Marinobacterium aestuarii: one gene and its partner. The protein of the gene in region 1 interacts with the protein of each later gene in a pairwise test. Links are inferred from orthologs where the notes say so. Each region holds a gene or a part of one and is shown in the gene's direction. Other genes may lie near its edges.

Region 1 (7,237 bases):
CCCGGATATGGTGCTCGAAAAGCGTGCCAATCGCTTTATTCGCGAGATGGTCACGCACCTGAGTCATGATCCGCAGATGCCCAACGATGACGACAAGTTCGTCAAAAACTTTCGCAACGCGCTCAAGTTCCTGCCCATTGACAGCCCGACGCGCTTTATTCGCGAGTTCGTGCTGGACGAGAGCATTGTGCACGTGGGGGCCTTTCGCAAGTCGCTCGATGAGTATAGGGCCATGGAGCACAAGACGCTGGAAGTGTCCCGGCGCATCGAAGAGCTCGAAAAGGTACAGGAGCTGTGCAAGGGCATTGCGCGCAACGTACGCAATGCCGTCGAGTATGAATGGGTGGTGCACGAATCCCGCTTCGAGAATACCGACCTGAAGAAAGAGGCGGCCGCCGAGCGGCTGGAAGAAAACCAGGAAAAAGAGAGCGGCTATCAGCTTGCGCTGGAGCAGAAGTCCGATCAGCTCAACCAGATTATGCAGGACCTGGCCGAAGCTCGCGCGCGTCTGAACAATACCGACAGTGCGCACCAGATCAAGGCACTGGAGTCGGCCGTGACCGCGCGCCAGCATGAGTTGGGCGGTATCAAAGATCGCATTCAGCATGTTCATGGCGTGCTGCGCACCACTGTAGGCTTCGCCAGCTTTGAGCAGCTGATGCCGGAGAACTTCCGCCCCGTGGTGCAGCAGTCCGTTGGCCTGTGGCGTGAGGGGGGCGACATGATGGCGGATCTGTGGCCCGAGTCGCCGGTTGAGGTCGACAATAATCTCGATCAGCTGAAAAAGCATGTTGATGGCGTGCGGCGCGAGATCGCCCGTCAGTTCGAGCGCTCGGTGATTCGGATGAACGAGCTGCGCTCCGAAATCCAGAACCAGAAGGGCGCGGTGGAGCAGCTCAAGCAGGGGCGGGCACCGGTGCGCCGCAATACCCAGGAGCTGATGGAACTGCTGGCCGAATACGGTATCGAGTCCACGCCCATCTGCGAGCTGGTCGATATCAATGACGACAAGTGGCGCGTGGCCATTGAGTCCTTCCTGGGAGCGCGGCGCGAAGCACTGGTGGTGGATCCGGATCGGGTCAAGGAAGCCATTACTATCTATAGGCGCAAGGGTCGGCACCTCAAGGGCAGCCGTATCATCAACACCACCAAGAGTGATGACTGGCTGGGGCGTTACAAGGCCGGCTCCCTGGCGCATTTTATCGACACTGACAACGACCATGCCAGGGCGTACATGAACCGTGCGCTGGGCTCGGTGATGGCGGTGGAAACCGAAACCGAACTGCTGCGCCACGAACGTGCTCTGACCTACGACTGCATGCTGCAGTCCGAGGGCTCCACCACCTCGATCAATGAAATGCAGCCCATCATGGGTATTCGGCGTCGCGCCAGTCAGCTGGAAGTGCAGGGTCGCCAGGTTGATCAGATGGTGAATGAGTTTGCGACCCTGGGCAAGCAGCACAGTGCGCTGGAAAAACTGCGCGACAACCTGATCAGCCTGGCCAATGCGCTGCTGGGTGTGAACGCGCGGGTATTTGATCTGGTGAATCAGCGTGAGCAGCTGAATGCCGAGATCGAAGGTCAGCGCCAGGCGGTCGAAGACCTGCGCAATCAGGACGACAGCGGCATTCAGCAGGCGATTGCCGAGTTTGTTGCCGCGCAGAAAAAAGCCGGTGACGAGCAGAAACAGCTGATGGATCGTCTGCAAAAAGCCCGCACGGCCATGATCAAGGATAACGCTGCGGTCGAGGTGCTGGAGCAGGAACTGGTCGAACACAGCGCGGCCCGCGGCCGTTGCCAGGAAAATCCGATATTTGATGCTCAGGCCGCGCAGGAAAAACGCGATTATCTTGATGAAACCTGTGTGGGTGAGCTTGAGCGCGTCATCTTTGAAGCCGCCAAGAAGGCCCAGGCCGAACTGCAGCTGCACGAGAAAAAGAAAAACGGCGTGCGTGATGCCGTGGCTCAGTACAAGGCGCGCTACCACGGCGGCGGCTTGAGTCACCAGGCGCTGGACATGATCAGCTCTGAGTCGACCCACGAGGATCTTGAAGCCTTTGTCGACAAGACGGTGACGGTGCTGGTTGATTCGGAACTGGCTGAATACGCCAAGAAAGCCGAGCGGGCTCGTCTGGAAGCCGAAACGGCTTTCCGATCCGACTTTGTGGCGCATCTGAACGATCAGATCGACAAGATCAAGGACCTGATCCGCGAGCTGAATTCGCATCTCAAGAACCGCCCCTTCCACAAGGAAATGTACAGTTTCGAGATGATGCCCAACCCCGAGCTCAAGGACATTCTGGAGCTGGTTGAGGCTTACACCCGGATGGATCAGGCCAATGTCGGCTCGCTGTTCGATCTGAAGAACGACGGTGACAAGCCGCACCATCAGGCGCTGGAGAAAATCCACGACGTGCTGAAGGACGAGGGCGAGAGCAGCCTGCTGCAGGATTATCGCAACTTCTACAACTTCGAACTGGTGGTCAAGGATCTGGACGGCAACCGCAAGACGACCCTGACGCAGCGTATCAAGACCGGTTCCGGTGGTGAGCATCAGGTGCCCTTCTATGTGGCCATGGCCGCCGCCATGGGCGCGACCTACCGGTTGCGTGAAGGCGCGGATGGCCGCCCGCTCGGTGGTATGAGTCTGTCGGTGTTCGATGAGGCGTTCAACAAGCTGGACTCCGAAAACACCATGACCTCCCTGGCGTTCATGAACGACCTGGGGCTGCAGACCATCATTGCCGCACCGGATGAGAAGTATTCGCTGCTCAGTTCCTGCATGGATACCATCATTAACGTCTGTCGTGATGGCCGCGTGGTGGATATCGATGTGGAATTCCCCACCGCTAAGGGCAAGGAATTGCTGAACTCGGATCATCCGCGCACGCTGCTGGCCGCGATGAGTCAGGATTCGCAGAACGAAACTCTTGAGCCTGCCTGAGCCGGCTGAGTCTCGGCTAAAAGCTGTTAGATAGGCGGTCGCTGCAACCTGGGTTGTGGCGGCTGCAGGTCCGGCACCAGGCTGGCGATGGCATTGCGCCGGTGCAGCAGATAGAGGCGACCGTTGCGACTTAGCCCGAGCCAGTGCTCTGGCGCATCCAGCAGTTGCAGCAGCAGGCTCTTGCTGTCGATAGGGGCTGCGCTGGCTGATGCTGCGGCAGAGGCGTGTCTGGCGGGCTGCAGATCCTGCCACTGGTCATTGGCCAGCAGGCGGCTCAGATTGTGGCCATCCCAGATATTCGGCGTCTGCTGCAGCGGCCCAAGCAGCCCCAGGCGTGACGGTGAGCTGATATGCCGTTCGCGGGCAAAGTAGCGTCGCACACTGAGGTCGGTGTGTACGCCCAGCAGGGAGTTGTCCCGTACATTGCTGCGAAAGTCCAGCGTTTCCAGACCTTCGATGAGCGTGTCCAGGCGCCAGTTGCAGGCCTTGACCAGGGCCCAGGCGGGCTTCAGCGAGAAGCGCGAGCCGAGGCTGAATTTCACCGCTTCACGTCCGTCGCGCACAGTGCCATTCAGCTGCGTGATCTGCAGAAAACCCGTCTGAAAGTCCACCAGGCTTTCCGGGGTTTCAACAAAGCAATAGGGTGATTCGCGCTGGCACAGGCTGACCCAGTGATCACGGTGGTTGAGGGCGGGCAAAACTCGAATCAGCATGGGGCACGGGGTCATAAAAGTGATTGAAAAGTATATCGAAAAGCGAGAGATGCAACCATGAAACTGTTAAACCGTGCGGCCTTTGCACTGTTACCGCGCCAGCCGTTTGCCGACTGGGTCAGCGCACTGCCCGCCGATACCGCCCAGGCGTCGGACCAGGACACCAGCCTCGCAGCGCTTCGGGCCGAGGGCACGCTCTATCTGATTGACGAAGTCTTCAGCGAAGAGGATTTTGCCGCCGCCCAATCGGATCACTGGCGCAAGATGTTCGAAAACGAGCTGTCGGCCTGGGATGAGTTTGCCGATCACTGGCCTGGGAATCTGAGTGCTGAGCTGTTTGACGCCTGGTTCGAACTGCAGCCGCAGCTGATGGCGATTGATCTGTCATCAAAGCCGCTTATGCTGGCACCGCTGCAGGACTAAATGTAATTGTAAGGGCTAGCAGGCCCACAAGTTGCATATCCAAGGGTACATTCGCAGTATTGAGTGGCGTTCCCGTGCCGGGTTTCAATAGCCGCTCAGTGAAAGGGAGCCAAGGAATGACCGAGCTTATTCAAGCGTTGCCAGTCGAGCCCGGGTTCAAATTGCATCCGCTGCGCGAGTTGCTGTACGAAGAGCTGCATTCGCGGCCGTTTCAGCAGATTCAGGCGCCGGCCCGTGTTACACATCTGGCGGTGCTGTGCCCAGAGTCCGAGCGGGCACAGCAGTTTCGCCATCTGCAAACGCTGTGCGAGCAGCTCGATGCACCCGTACCTGAGCACGACAGCAGCTGTTTTCAGCAGGATTTCGGTTCGCTGCGGCTGCGGCGCGAAACCCATATGGAGTTCGTCGCCTACACCTTCATTCATCTCGATGCGACCAGCCCGAATGCCGCCTGCGACCAGCCCTTCGCGCGCACGGCGCTATCACTGTTGCCACCTGGCTGGCTGGATCAGCTGCATGGCAGTGTAGTGGGCGCTTTCCATGTCGCCTTCGAATACAGCGAGTTGGAAGGCAAGCAATTGCTGCCCCAGGCCAAGCGCAATTTTGAAGGCATGCGCCTGATTGGCAGTAGCCCGCAGCAGGGCGATGCCCATATATGGACCAGCTTTCGTCTGCACAGCGATGGTTTTGGGCGTTTTCTGGTGTATAACCGCGGCATGTCACCGAGCCAGCTTGGGCGACTCATGCAGCGCTTGCTGGAGATCGAGACCTACCGCCTGCTGATGCTGCTTGGCATGCCGTTGGCGCGCAGCATAGCGCCGGCGCTGTCGCCCATGGACGAAGCTCTGGCTGATATTACCCAGCGTCTGGCCGGCAATTCGGACCTGGATGAAGCCGTTATCCTCGCCGAGCTGACCGCCATGGCGGCGCGGGTGGAAGATTTTCGGGCGCGTTCGACCTTTCGCTTCAGCGCCACGCGGGCGTACCATGAGCTGGTGCTCAAGCGCCTGGAAGAGCTGAATGAAGATGAGGTCTCAGGCCATCTGACCCTGACCGAATTCATCACCCGCCGGGTAACGCCGGCGGTACGCACCTGCGAAACCGTTGGGCGCAGGCTGGAGGACTTGTCCAGGCGCATCGATCGGGTATCGGACATGATGCGCACCCGGGTCGAACTGTCGATCCAGGGGCAAAACCGGGCCTTGCTGGCATCCATGGACAGGCGTTCGCGCATCCAGTTGATGATGCAGCATACCGTCGAGGGGTTGTCGGTGGCGGCGATCAGCTATTACAGCGTTGGCCTGCTCAAGCATATTATTACCGCCGCCTATGATGCCGGCGTGCCGGTCGACAAGGATATGGCGGTGGGGGTTTCAGTGCCGCTGGTACTCTTTAGCGTCTGGTTTGTGACACGGCGTATCCATAAACATTTTCATGAACTTGCCCGCGAGGAGCGCAGCGCGGAAGCGCAGCGCAAGACGGGCGTGAAGGCAGAGAAGACATGAGTGTACAGGCGATAATTGAACACAAGCTCAACCAGGGGCTGAACATTGTGCAGCTGGATATCGAAAATGAAAGCCATATGCACTCGGGGCCGGCCACTGAGAGTCATTTCAAGCTGGTACTGGTGTCGGATGATTTTGCCGGCAAGCGCCTGGTACAACGCCATCAGCTGATCTTTGGTTTGCTCAAGGACGAAATGAGCAACCCGATTCATGCGCTATCCATGCACCTCTATACGGCGGATGAATGGCGGGCGCGTCAGCAACAGGCGCCGACGTCCCCCGAATGCCTTGGGGGTTCCAAAGGCTAGCAGCCTGTCGGACTTACCACTGATCTACTGCGGAAAAGCCGATTTTGGTCATTTTTCGTCCTCTTTTTCGTTAAATAGAACCACTATTTGCCTCAAAAGAGCTCAAAAACTGCCTCAAAACGGACTTTCCCTCGCTACGATCGGCCAAGTCCGACAGGCTGCTAGAGCATTTTCACAAAACACTTATCTGTCGATCGAGGTTGCTTTGAGTGCTGCCACCGAAACATCAGGGCGGCTCTTGTTCCCCCTTATGAAGCCGGCGAGCACTGAGGTCATTCGGCGATAAGGCCCGAAGGGGCGCAACAGGGACTGATGCGCCTGCGATGAGATACAGGGATGTACCGTCAGCGCAGCCCGTCGAATGATCTCAGAGCGCAGCGAATAGGCTTCATTGGGGCGTATTCTTCAAGGTGAAGAGCTTTGGTTACTTTCTTGGCAAGTAACGCGCCAGCAAGGCGCAACATGAGCCATCAAACCGCTCCGATACCTCAGTCTGCACAGGCTCTAACAGGGTCATCTTAATCTCGTCTCAACCATCGCAATGGGCCGATGTAAGATGAACGTGCTCTAGAGCAGCCAAGGGTCACCAGCTGTGGCCCTTGAACTTCCAGTCGATGGCATCGATGGTATCCGCCACCACCGTAATGCGGATTTCCTTGCCGGCGTCTATGTAGGTCCAGCGTTCGGCCGGGCTGCGGTAGTCGCAGTTGTTGCGATTGCGCCCCCGGCGCCAGTCATGCCGGTTGCTGCGTTCACTAAAGCGGCGTCTGTCAGTGCTCCTGTAAGAAAAACGTTCATCGCAGCGATAGCCAATCTGACTCACCCACAGCGGCTGCCCCGCATGCTGCAGCAGGCGCACCACCGAGTCGCCATCGCGAAACAGTACGCCCCTGATATAGAGCTGATCGGCAGCCACCAAGCCGCTTGCCAGCAAGAGGCAAAGGCTCAGAAACAGGGTGCTCAGGCGTAGCGCAGCGGGAAATTTCATCAAGCAATGACTCGGTAGCAGTGACTATGGCTGTTGGAGTCTGTCCGTGCGCGATTGTTTCAGTAGATTTCCAGGGCGGCTGCGGGAAGTGCTTTTAGGGGAGAGGTCTTTGGGGGAACGGCTGTTGCAATTAAAGCAGCCGCGCTGCGAACACAGGCTGTCCGCAGCGCTTGTCATTCAGTATCTATTGGCTTTAGCGTTGACACAGCGTCTCGAACAGTGAGAAGTATTCCGGGAAGGTCTTGGCAGTGCAGCCAGGGTCGTTAATGGTGACAGGCGTATTGCTCAGGGCAACCAGGGAGAAGCACATCGCCATGCGGTGATCGTCGTAGGTGTCGATGGCCGCTTCCTGCAAT
Region 2 (7,743 bases), 560 kb from region 1 along the record:
GCTCTGGGGCCTGTACTGGCGCTGCTGGTGCGGCATTCTCAGGGGCCTTCTCCGCGTTTCTTTTGTGCTTGTAGCCGTCGCACGTGGGTGACAGTTTAACGGGGCAGAGTACCTGTCAGGCTTGAGTTGGTTTCTTGCTAGGCCTATCTTCAGGCCTTTGCTATCGAGTGTTAACAACAGTCAGGGGAGAGCGCTGTGTCTAGGGATGATTGGGAAAATGGCTTGCGGGTTCGCACCGAAGTCATGGGTGAAGAGTTTGTCAGCCGGGCGCTGGAGGGTGCCAGTGATTTTACCCGGCCGATGCAGGACTGGCTCAACGAGCATGCCTGGGGCTCGACCTGGCAGCGCGAGGGTTTGCCGCGCCAGACCCGCAGCCTGGTGACCATTGCGATGCTGGCGGCGCTAAAGGCGCCCACTGAGCTGAAGGGGCATGTGCGGGGCGCGTTGCGCAATGGCTGCACTGTGGCGCAAATACAGGAAGTGCTGCTGCAATCCCTGATCTATTGCGGTGCGCCGGCGGCACAGGAGGCCTTTCGTGCGGCCCGCGAGGCGATAGAAGATTGGGAGTCGAGCGGCGGCAACTAGCCCACGGGGCAGCCTCAGCCTCAGGCGGTCTTGATGCCGCTGAGGTTGCGGAACGAGACTTCCTTGGCGGTATTGAGGAAGTCCACCATGAACTCGGATGATTTCTGGTCTTCGCGGATGGCGGCGTAGAGGGTGCACCAGACGCCCTTGTCGCCCAGCGGACGGGCGGCGATGTAGTCGCGCTCCAGGTATTCGTGTATCGCCCAGTTGGGCAATGCCGATACACCGCGACCGCTGGCGACCAGCTGCAGGATCATCACGGTCAGTTCGGCGGTGCGAATTTCAGCCGGATCAATGCCGGCCGGATCCAGGAAGTGGTTGAAGATGTCCAGCTTGCCGTGATCCACCGGGTAGGTGATCAGGGTTTCCTGGCTCAGGTCTTCGGCATGTATGTAGCGCCGTGCCACCAGGCGATGCTGCTTGGCGATGGCCAGCACTGATTCGTAGCTGAACAGCGGAATATAGATGATGCCGTTGCGGGTTTCGGGGTCGGAGGTGATGACCAGGTCGAGGTCGCCGCGGGCCAGGGCCGGCAGCGGCTGAAAACTGAAGCCGCTCGACAGGTCCATTTCGACTTCCGGCCAGTGCTGGCGAAAGTGATCGATGGTGGGCATGAGCCATTCAAAACAGCTGTGACATTCGATGCAGATGTTCAGTCGCCCGGCCTCGCCACCTGCCAGGCGGGCAATATCCCGTTCGGCATTGCGAATCATGGGCAGCACATCATCGGCCAGGGCCAGCAGGCGCTGGCCCGACGAGGTAAAGCAGATGGGCTTGGTCTTGCGGATGAACAGTGAACAGCTCAGTCGCTCTTCAAGATCCTTGATCTGGTGGGAAAGGGCGGATTGGGTCAGGTGGACCCGCTCAGCGGCTTCGACCAGGCTGCCGGCGTCGCGCAGGGCCGCCAGAGTCTTGAGATGCCTTAGTTCCACCATGCCTGGTACCCATCCTGAATGAAATAAACGAAATTATAGCGGTAAACGCGACGGCCCGTCGGGTCGCGGTAGCGAACCTGAGCCAAATAGAGGGTATCGGACGCGAAATTGCGCATCGGCGGGCACAGTGTACAGCGGCCCACTGATGCGCTTGAAACCTACTTGACCAGCAGGAATTCCAGCAGCGCCTTTTGGGCGTGCAGGCGGTTTTCTGCTTCGTCGAAAACAATGGAGCGGGGATCATCCAGCATGTCTTCGCTGATTTCCTCGCCCCGGTGGGCCGGCAGGCAGTGCAGGAAGACGGCGTCGGGGTTGGCCAGGTCCATCAGTGCGGGGCTCACCTGGAAACCGACAAATTTGCGCTCGCGCATGCGCTGCTCGTCTTCCTGACCCATGGATGCCCAAACGTCAGTGGCGATCAGGTCGCTGCCGCGCACCGCTTCCTGGGGGTCGCGGAACAGCTGAATGCGGTCACCATGCTCTTGCAGCAGTGACTGCATGGGTTCAAAGCCTTCCGGACAGCAAATGTGCAGGCGGAAATCCAGCAGGGCCGCGGCATTGATATAGGAGTTGCACATGTTGTTGCCATCGCCGATCCAGACCGCAGTCTTGCCTTGAATCGAGCCGCGATGCTCGTGGTACGCCTGCATGTCAGCCAGCAGCTGGCACGGGTGATAGTCATCCGTAAGAGCGTTGATGACCGGCACCCTGGAGTACTGGGCGAAGGTTTCCACGGTTTCATGGCTGAAGGTGCGGATCATGACCACGTCGACCATGCTGGAGATAACCCGGGCACTGTCTTCGACCGGCTCGCCACGGCCAAGCTGCGTATCCCGCGAGGACAGGAACATGGCGTGGCCACCCAGTTGTGCCATGCCGGCTTCGAAAGATACGCGTGTACGCGTCGAGGCCTTTTCGAAAATCATGGCCATGACGTGGTTCTGCAGCGGCTCGTAGACGACGCCGTCATTGCGCATTTTCTTCAGTTCGCCGGCCCGTACGATGAGCTGTTTCAGCTCTTCGGAGGACAGGTCTTTAAGTGTTAAAAAATGTCTCGTGCTCATAGGTAGTATCTGCTTAAGCAGGTCCTCTGAGAGCGGCGGTCGAGGTTAAATTTCCCGCTCGTCAGCCGCATATATCTGGATCAGTTTTGACAGCGTGTTAACCAGCAGGTCTGCTTCGCTATCGCTCAAAATCAGGGGGGGCAGCAGTCGTACAACGCGGCCACCGCCGGTTACATTCAGCAGGATGCCCTTGACCTTGGCCAGCACCGCAAGTTCGGTGCCTGCTTCTGTCAGCTCAATGCCGATCATCAGGCCCTTGTTGCGGATTTCCCGAATGTAGTCCGAATCGCCCAGCTGGGCGCGAAAACCGTCGCAGATGCGCTGGCCCAGTTGCTCGGCGCGCTGGCAGAGGTTTTCGCTCTGAATGGTATCAACCACAGCCAAGGCCGCAGCGCAGGCCAGTGGGTTGCCGCCGTAGGTCGAGCCGTGGGTGCCCGGAGACAGGATAGTGGCAGCTTTGCCAGCAGCCAGACAAGCACCAATTGGCACGCCATTGCCCAGACCTTTGGCTGTTGTTACCACGTCCGGCAGGATGGCGTTGTGCTGATACGCAAAATATTTGCCAGTACGGCCGTTGCCGGTCTGGACTTCGTCCAGCATCAGCAGCCATTCGTGCTCATCGCAGATGTCGCGCAGCTGGTTGAGGTAGTTGTCGGCGGGAATGCGAATGCCGGCTTCGCCCTGTACCGGTTCCACCAGGATGGCAACCACATTGGGGTTGTTGGCGGCGATGGTACGAATGGCGTCGACATCATCGTAGGGTGCACGTACGAAACCGCTGACCAGGGGTTCGAAACCCACCTGCACAGCCCGGTTGCCGGTGGCGCTCAGGGTGGCAAGGGTGCGGCCGTGAAAGGAGTTTTCCATGACAATAATGGCCGGGTTGTCGATGCCTTTCTGGTGGCCGAAGCGACGTGCCAGCTTGATGGCGGCTTCGTTTGCCTCTGCACCTGAGTTGCCAAAGAACACGCTGTCCATGCCGGCGATGGCGCACAGGCGTTCGGCCAGGCGCTCCTGCAGCGGAATGGTGTACAGATTCGAGGTGTGAATCAGGCGGGAGGCCTGTTCGCTGATGGCGTGGGTGACGGCCGGGTGGCTGTGACCCAGGCCGCACACGGCGATGCCGGACAGTGCATCCAGGTACTTGTTGCCGTCTGTGTCATACAGCCAGGCGCCTGCGCCATGGTCGAAGGCAACCGAGAGCCTGTTATATGTATTCATGATAGGCGTAGCTGCCATGTTCGTGCTCCCTACAACGCAAAAAGGCAGCCCTGGCTGCCAAACAAAAGAAAGGCATTCTATTGACTGGCATTCATTTTGGCAATGGATGTCGTGCGGGCAGACGTTCGCGGCAGTGGCGGACGAGGGCTAATGCGTAAAAAACGCTCACGGCCGGGGTTGAAATACCGCGCCTTTGGCGCAATATACTGGCCTGTGTCAGGTGGGTAGAAGTCGGCGTGCGGGTGTTTTTTGCCTGACTCTTTTGCTCGGATATATGGTAGGCTGATACAAGGCGTTCGCGCACGGCGGACTAGAGTTTCACTGTAGTTTTAAAGGTGTATCAATGAGTGTGATCGATACTATCAAAGAGCAGGTCGAGAAAAATACCATCCTGCTTTATATGAAGGGCACGCCGCGTTTCCCGCAATGTGGTTTTTCATCCCGTACAGTCGAAGCTGTGATGAATTGTGGCGAGCGCTTCGCGTTCGTGAACATCCTGGAAAACCCTGAAATTCGTGCCGAGCTGCCCAAGTATGCGAACTGGCCGACCTTCCCACAGTTGTGGGTCAATGGTGAGCTGGTGGGCGGTTGCGATATCGTCTGCGAGATGGCTGCCAATGGTGAGCTGGAAACGCTGATCAAGCAGGCCGCAGCGAACCAGGCTCCTGAAGAAGAAGCCTGAGTTAATACAGCATTTATTCTTTCGGCGTGATCGCGCACAGTGGTCACGCCGAAGTTTTTAAGCGTTGAAATACGACGACTAACGGAGAAGAGAAGTAATGGGCGTACTAGTTGGCAAGCAAGCACCGGACTTTACCGCAGCGGCTGTTCTGGGCACTGGCGAAATCGTTGATTCCTACAACCTGAAAGAAGCCATCAAGGGTAAATACGGCCTGGTTTTCTTTTACCCGCTGGATTTCACTTTCGTTTGCCCGTCTGAGCTGATCGCACTGGATCACCGTGTTGCGGCATTCAAAGAGCGTAACGTTGAGGTTATCGGTGTTTCCATCGATTCCCAGTTCTCGCACAACGCATGGCGCAACACCCCTGTTAATCAGGGTGGTATCGGTCCTGTTAAGTACACTCTGGTGGCTGACATCAAGCACGAAGTCTGCCAGGCGTACGACGTTGAGCACGCTGACGGTGTTGCATTCCGCGGCGCTTTCCTGATCGATCAGGAAGGTAACGTACGTGCACAGATCGTCAATGACCTGCCGCTGGGTCGCAACATCGACGAGCTGATTCGTCTGGTTGACGCGCTGCAGTTCCACGAAGAGCATGGCGAAGTTTGCCCGGCTGGCTGGAACAAGGGTGACAAGGGTATGAACGCTTCTCCGGAAGGCGTTGCCGCTTACCTGGCTGAAGAATCCGGCAAGCTGTAAGCCTGCCTGCTGTGCGGGTCGACTCCCTGGAGTTGGCCTCTGCAGATATGAAAAACCCGTCTTCGTGACGGGTTTTTTGCGTTTGGGCGCGGGTTGCTGTTGATGGTCTAGTCGTCGTACTGACGGCTTTCCAGTACCATGTCCCAGCCGCCCAGATCCTTCCAGCGGTTGATGATGGCGCAGAACAATTCGGCGGTCTTGACGGTATCGTAGAGCGCGGAGTGGGCTTTCTTGCCATCGAAATCGATGCCCGCCACGTCGCAGGCCCGTGCCAGGACGGTCTGTCCATAGGCAAGCCCTGCCAGGGTGGCGGTGTCGAAGGTGGAAAAGGGGTGGAAGGGGTTGCGTTTGGCGTCGGTGCGGCTCGCCGCAGCCTGAATAAAGCTGTGGTCAAAGGCGGCGTTATGGCCAACCAGAATCGCGCGCTTGCAGTTGTGTGCCTTGATCGACTTGCGGATGGGCTTGAAAATATTTTCCAGCGCCAGGGTTTCGGAAATGGCGTTGCGTTCAGGGTCGAAGGGGTCGATGCCGGTGAAGTCCAGTGCGGATTGCTCCAGGTTGGCACCCTCAAACGGATCAACCGCCTCGTCGAAGCTTTGATCGATCATCAGATAGCCGTTTTCGTCCATCGTCAGAGTGACGGCTGCGACTTCCAGAAGGGCGTCGGTGCGGGAGTTGAAGCCCGCCGTTTCAACGTCAATAACGACGGGCAGAAAGCCGCGAAAACGGTCTGCCATCAGTTGCGGAATGGTGCTGTTGCTCAAGAGGAGTCCTTAATTGCCGCGCGTGCAGTCGGTGAGTAAGGCGCTATTCTAGCAACCCAGGCGCGCAGCCTCCATTGCTGAACGCATATTCCCGTAGAGTCGAGGCAGTTAAGGGTATATGTTTGTATCGCCGCAGGCCTTTTGTCGGGCTGGGTGTTAAAGGAAATGGGGTTCGGGTCGATACACTTGAGTGTGTTCTGGTTCCTGGTTGGGGTGATAAATTTGCTGTGCAGACTTTCGTTGCTATTGCTCGTCTGGCTGGGTGCCGAGACTGCCCTGGCGGTCACCTATCGGGCTGCGATTGACGATTCGCGCTGGGAGCTGGAGTCCTCCAAGTTCAGTTGCCGTCTGAGTCAGGCTGTGCCGGCTTACGGGCGGGCGCTGTTTGAGCGCGAGGCGGGGGAGGATGTGCGTTTCAGCCTGCGTGCGGTTGAGCAGGTGAATGCCTCGGCGCAGGCGTTGCTGGTGGCTGAGGCGCCGCCCTGGCGGCCGGGCGCGGCGCCGCAGATGATTGCGACGCTCAAGGTGGATGCCGCCAGTGGTGATATTGATGTCGCCTCGAACTACGCCCGTCAGATGCTGGCGTTTCTGTACAAGGGGCTGGTGCCCACATTTACCCGTACCGACTGGCAGGGGACCGCGGAGGCGCTGCGGGTCGGGGTGTCGGCGGCGAATTTTGGTTCGGCCTATCAGGACTACAGTGGCTGCGTCGAAGGCTTGCTGCCGGTGAACTATCGTCAGGTGGCGCGCACGGCGGTGCTGTTTCCGCCGGCAACTTATGTGCTGTCTGATTCGGCCCGGGCGCGACTCGACCTGATCGCGCTCTACGTCAAGCATGATGACAGCGTGCAGTCGGTCTATGTGGATGGTCATTCCGATAATCTGGGGCGGCGTCTGCTGAATCGGGACCTGTCGAAGAAGCGGGCCGAGGCTGTGACCGAGTACCTGAAGGCCAAGGGCATGGATGAATCCATGATCACCATGCGCTTTCATGGCGAGCGTTATCCGGTGGTGCCCAATAATTCGGCGGCGAATCGGGATCGCAACCGCCGCGTCACTATCCGTCTTGAGCGTGAATAGCCTTCTGAGTCCCGTGCTTTGCTGATATAATACTGCGTTTTTTCGCCAACAGATTCTTTGCCCGGTTGCTGTCGTTGTGGGTCCTTGTGCTCGCTGCCGGCTGTCGGGTGATTTCATGTGGAGCCAATAGATGTCGGATATTAAAAAGGTTGTGCTGGCCTACTCCGGCGGACTTGATACGTCTGTTATCGTCCGCTGGTTGCAGGATACCTATAATTGCGAAGTGGTCACCTTTACTGCCGATCTGGGGCAGGGGGAAGAGGTTGAGCCTGCGCGTGCCAAGGCAGAGGCTCTGGGTGTAAAGGAAATTTACATCGAAGACCTGCGTGAAGAGTTCGTGCGTGACTTCGTATTCCCGATGTTTCGTGCCAATACCGTGTACGAGGGTGAGTACCTGCTGGGTACCTCCATCGCACGCCCGCTGATTGCCAAGCGACTGATTGAAATAGCCAACTCAACCGGCGCCGATGCCATTTCCCATGGCGCGACCGGCAAGGGTAATGATCAGGTGCGTTTTGAGCTGGGTGCCTATGCGCTCAAGCCGGGCGTCAAGGTGATCGCGCCCTGGCGTGAGTGGGATCTGACGTCCCGCGAAACCCTGATGAAATATTGTGAAGAGCGCAATATTCCGGTCGATTTCGCAGGCAAGAAGAAAAAGTCTCCGTACTCCATGGACGCCAATCTGCTGCATATCTCCTATGAAGGTGGTGTG

The links.
Region 2: the proteins of A8C75_RS08610 (region 1) and grxD interact in binary tests that used the Escherichia coli proteins (3 or more experiments, as listed by UniProt). The link is inferred for Marinobacterium aestuarii from one-to-one orthologs.

Annotation. Positions count from the first base shown.
Region 1 is NZ_CP015839.1:1,938,254-1,945,490, forward strand. Bases 4,238-7,237 are described here. They hold A8C75_RS08610 (BolA family protein), read left to right. Parts: upstream 4,238-5,581; coding sequence 5,582-5,893; downstream 5,894-7,237. Other genes in these bases: A8C75_RS08605 (DUF3422 family protein), read left to right, coding at 4,238-5,585; A8C75_RS08615 (hypothetical protein), read right to left, coding at 6,477-6,881; aroA (3-phosphoshikimate 1-carboxyvinyltransferase), read right to left, coding at 7,075-7,237. In the rest of the region: A8C75_RS08590 (SbcC/MukB-like Walker B domain-containing protein), read left to right, coding at 1-2,944; A8C75_RS08595 (hypothetical protein), read right to left, coding at 2,971-3,657; A8C75_RS08600 (hypothetical protein), read left to right, coding at 3,715-4,080; more of A8C75_RS08605, read left to right, coding at 4,197-4,237. UniProt on the Escherichia coli protein: Transcriptional regulator that plays an important role in general stress response. Has many effects on cell morphology, cell growth and cell division. Acts by regulating the transcription of many genes, including dacA (PBP-5), dacC (PBP-6), ampC and mreB.
Region 2 is NZ_CP015839.1:1,378,969-1,386,711, forward strand. The notes cover bases 3,024-5,817. They hold grxD (Grx4 family monothiol glutaredoxin), read left to right. Parts: upstream 3,024-4,148; coding sequence 4,149-4,487; downstream 4,488-5,817. Other genes in these bases: A8C75_RS06125 (aspartate aminotransferase family protein), read right to left, coding at 3,024-3,823; A8C75_RS06135 (peroxiredoxin), read left to right, coding at 4,585-5,187; rnt (ribonuclease T), read right to left, coding at 5,295-5,817. Also shown: A8C75_RS06110 (carboxymuconolactone decarboxylase family protein), read left to right, coding at 196-585; A8C75_RS06115 (LysR family transcriptional regulator), read right to left, coding at 606-1,520; argF (ornithine carbamoyltransferase), read right to left, coding at 1,679-2,584; more of A8C75_RS06125, read right to left, coding at 2,630-3,023; more of rnt, read right to left, coding at 5,818-5,951; A8C75_RS06145 (flagellar protein MotY), read left to right, coding at 6,192-7,031; A8C75_RS06150 (argininosuccinate synthase), read left to right, coding at 7,162-7,743. UniProt on the Escherichia coli protein: Monothiol glutaredoxin involved in the biogenesis of iron-sulfur clusters.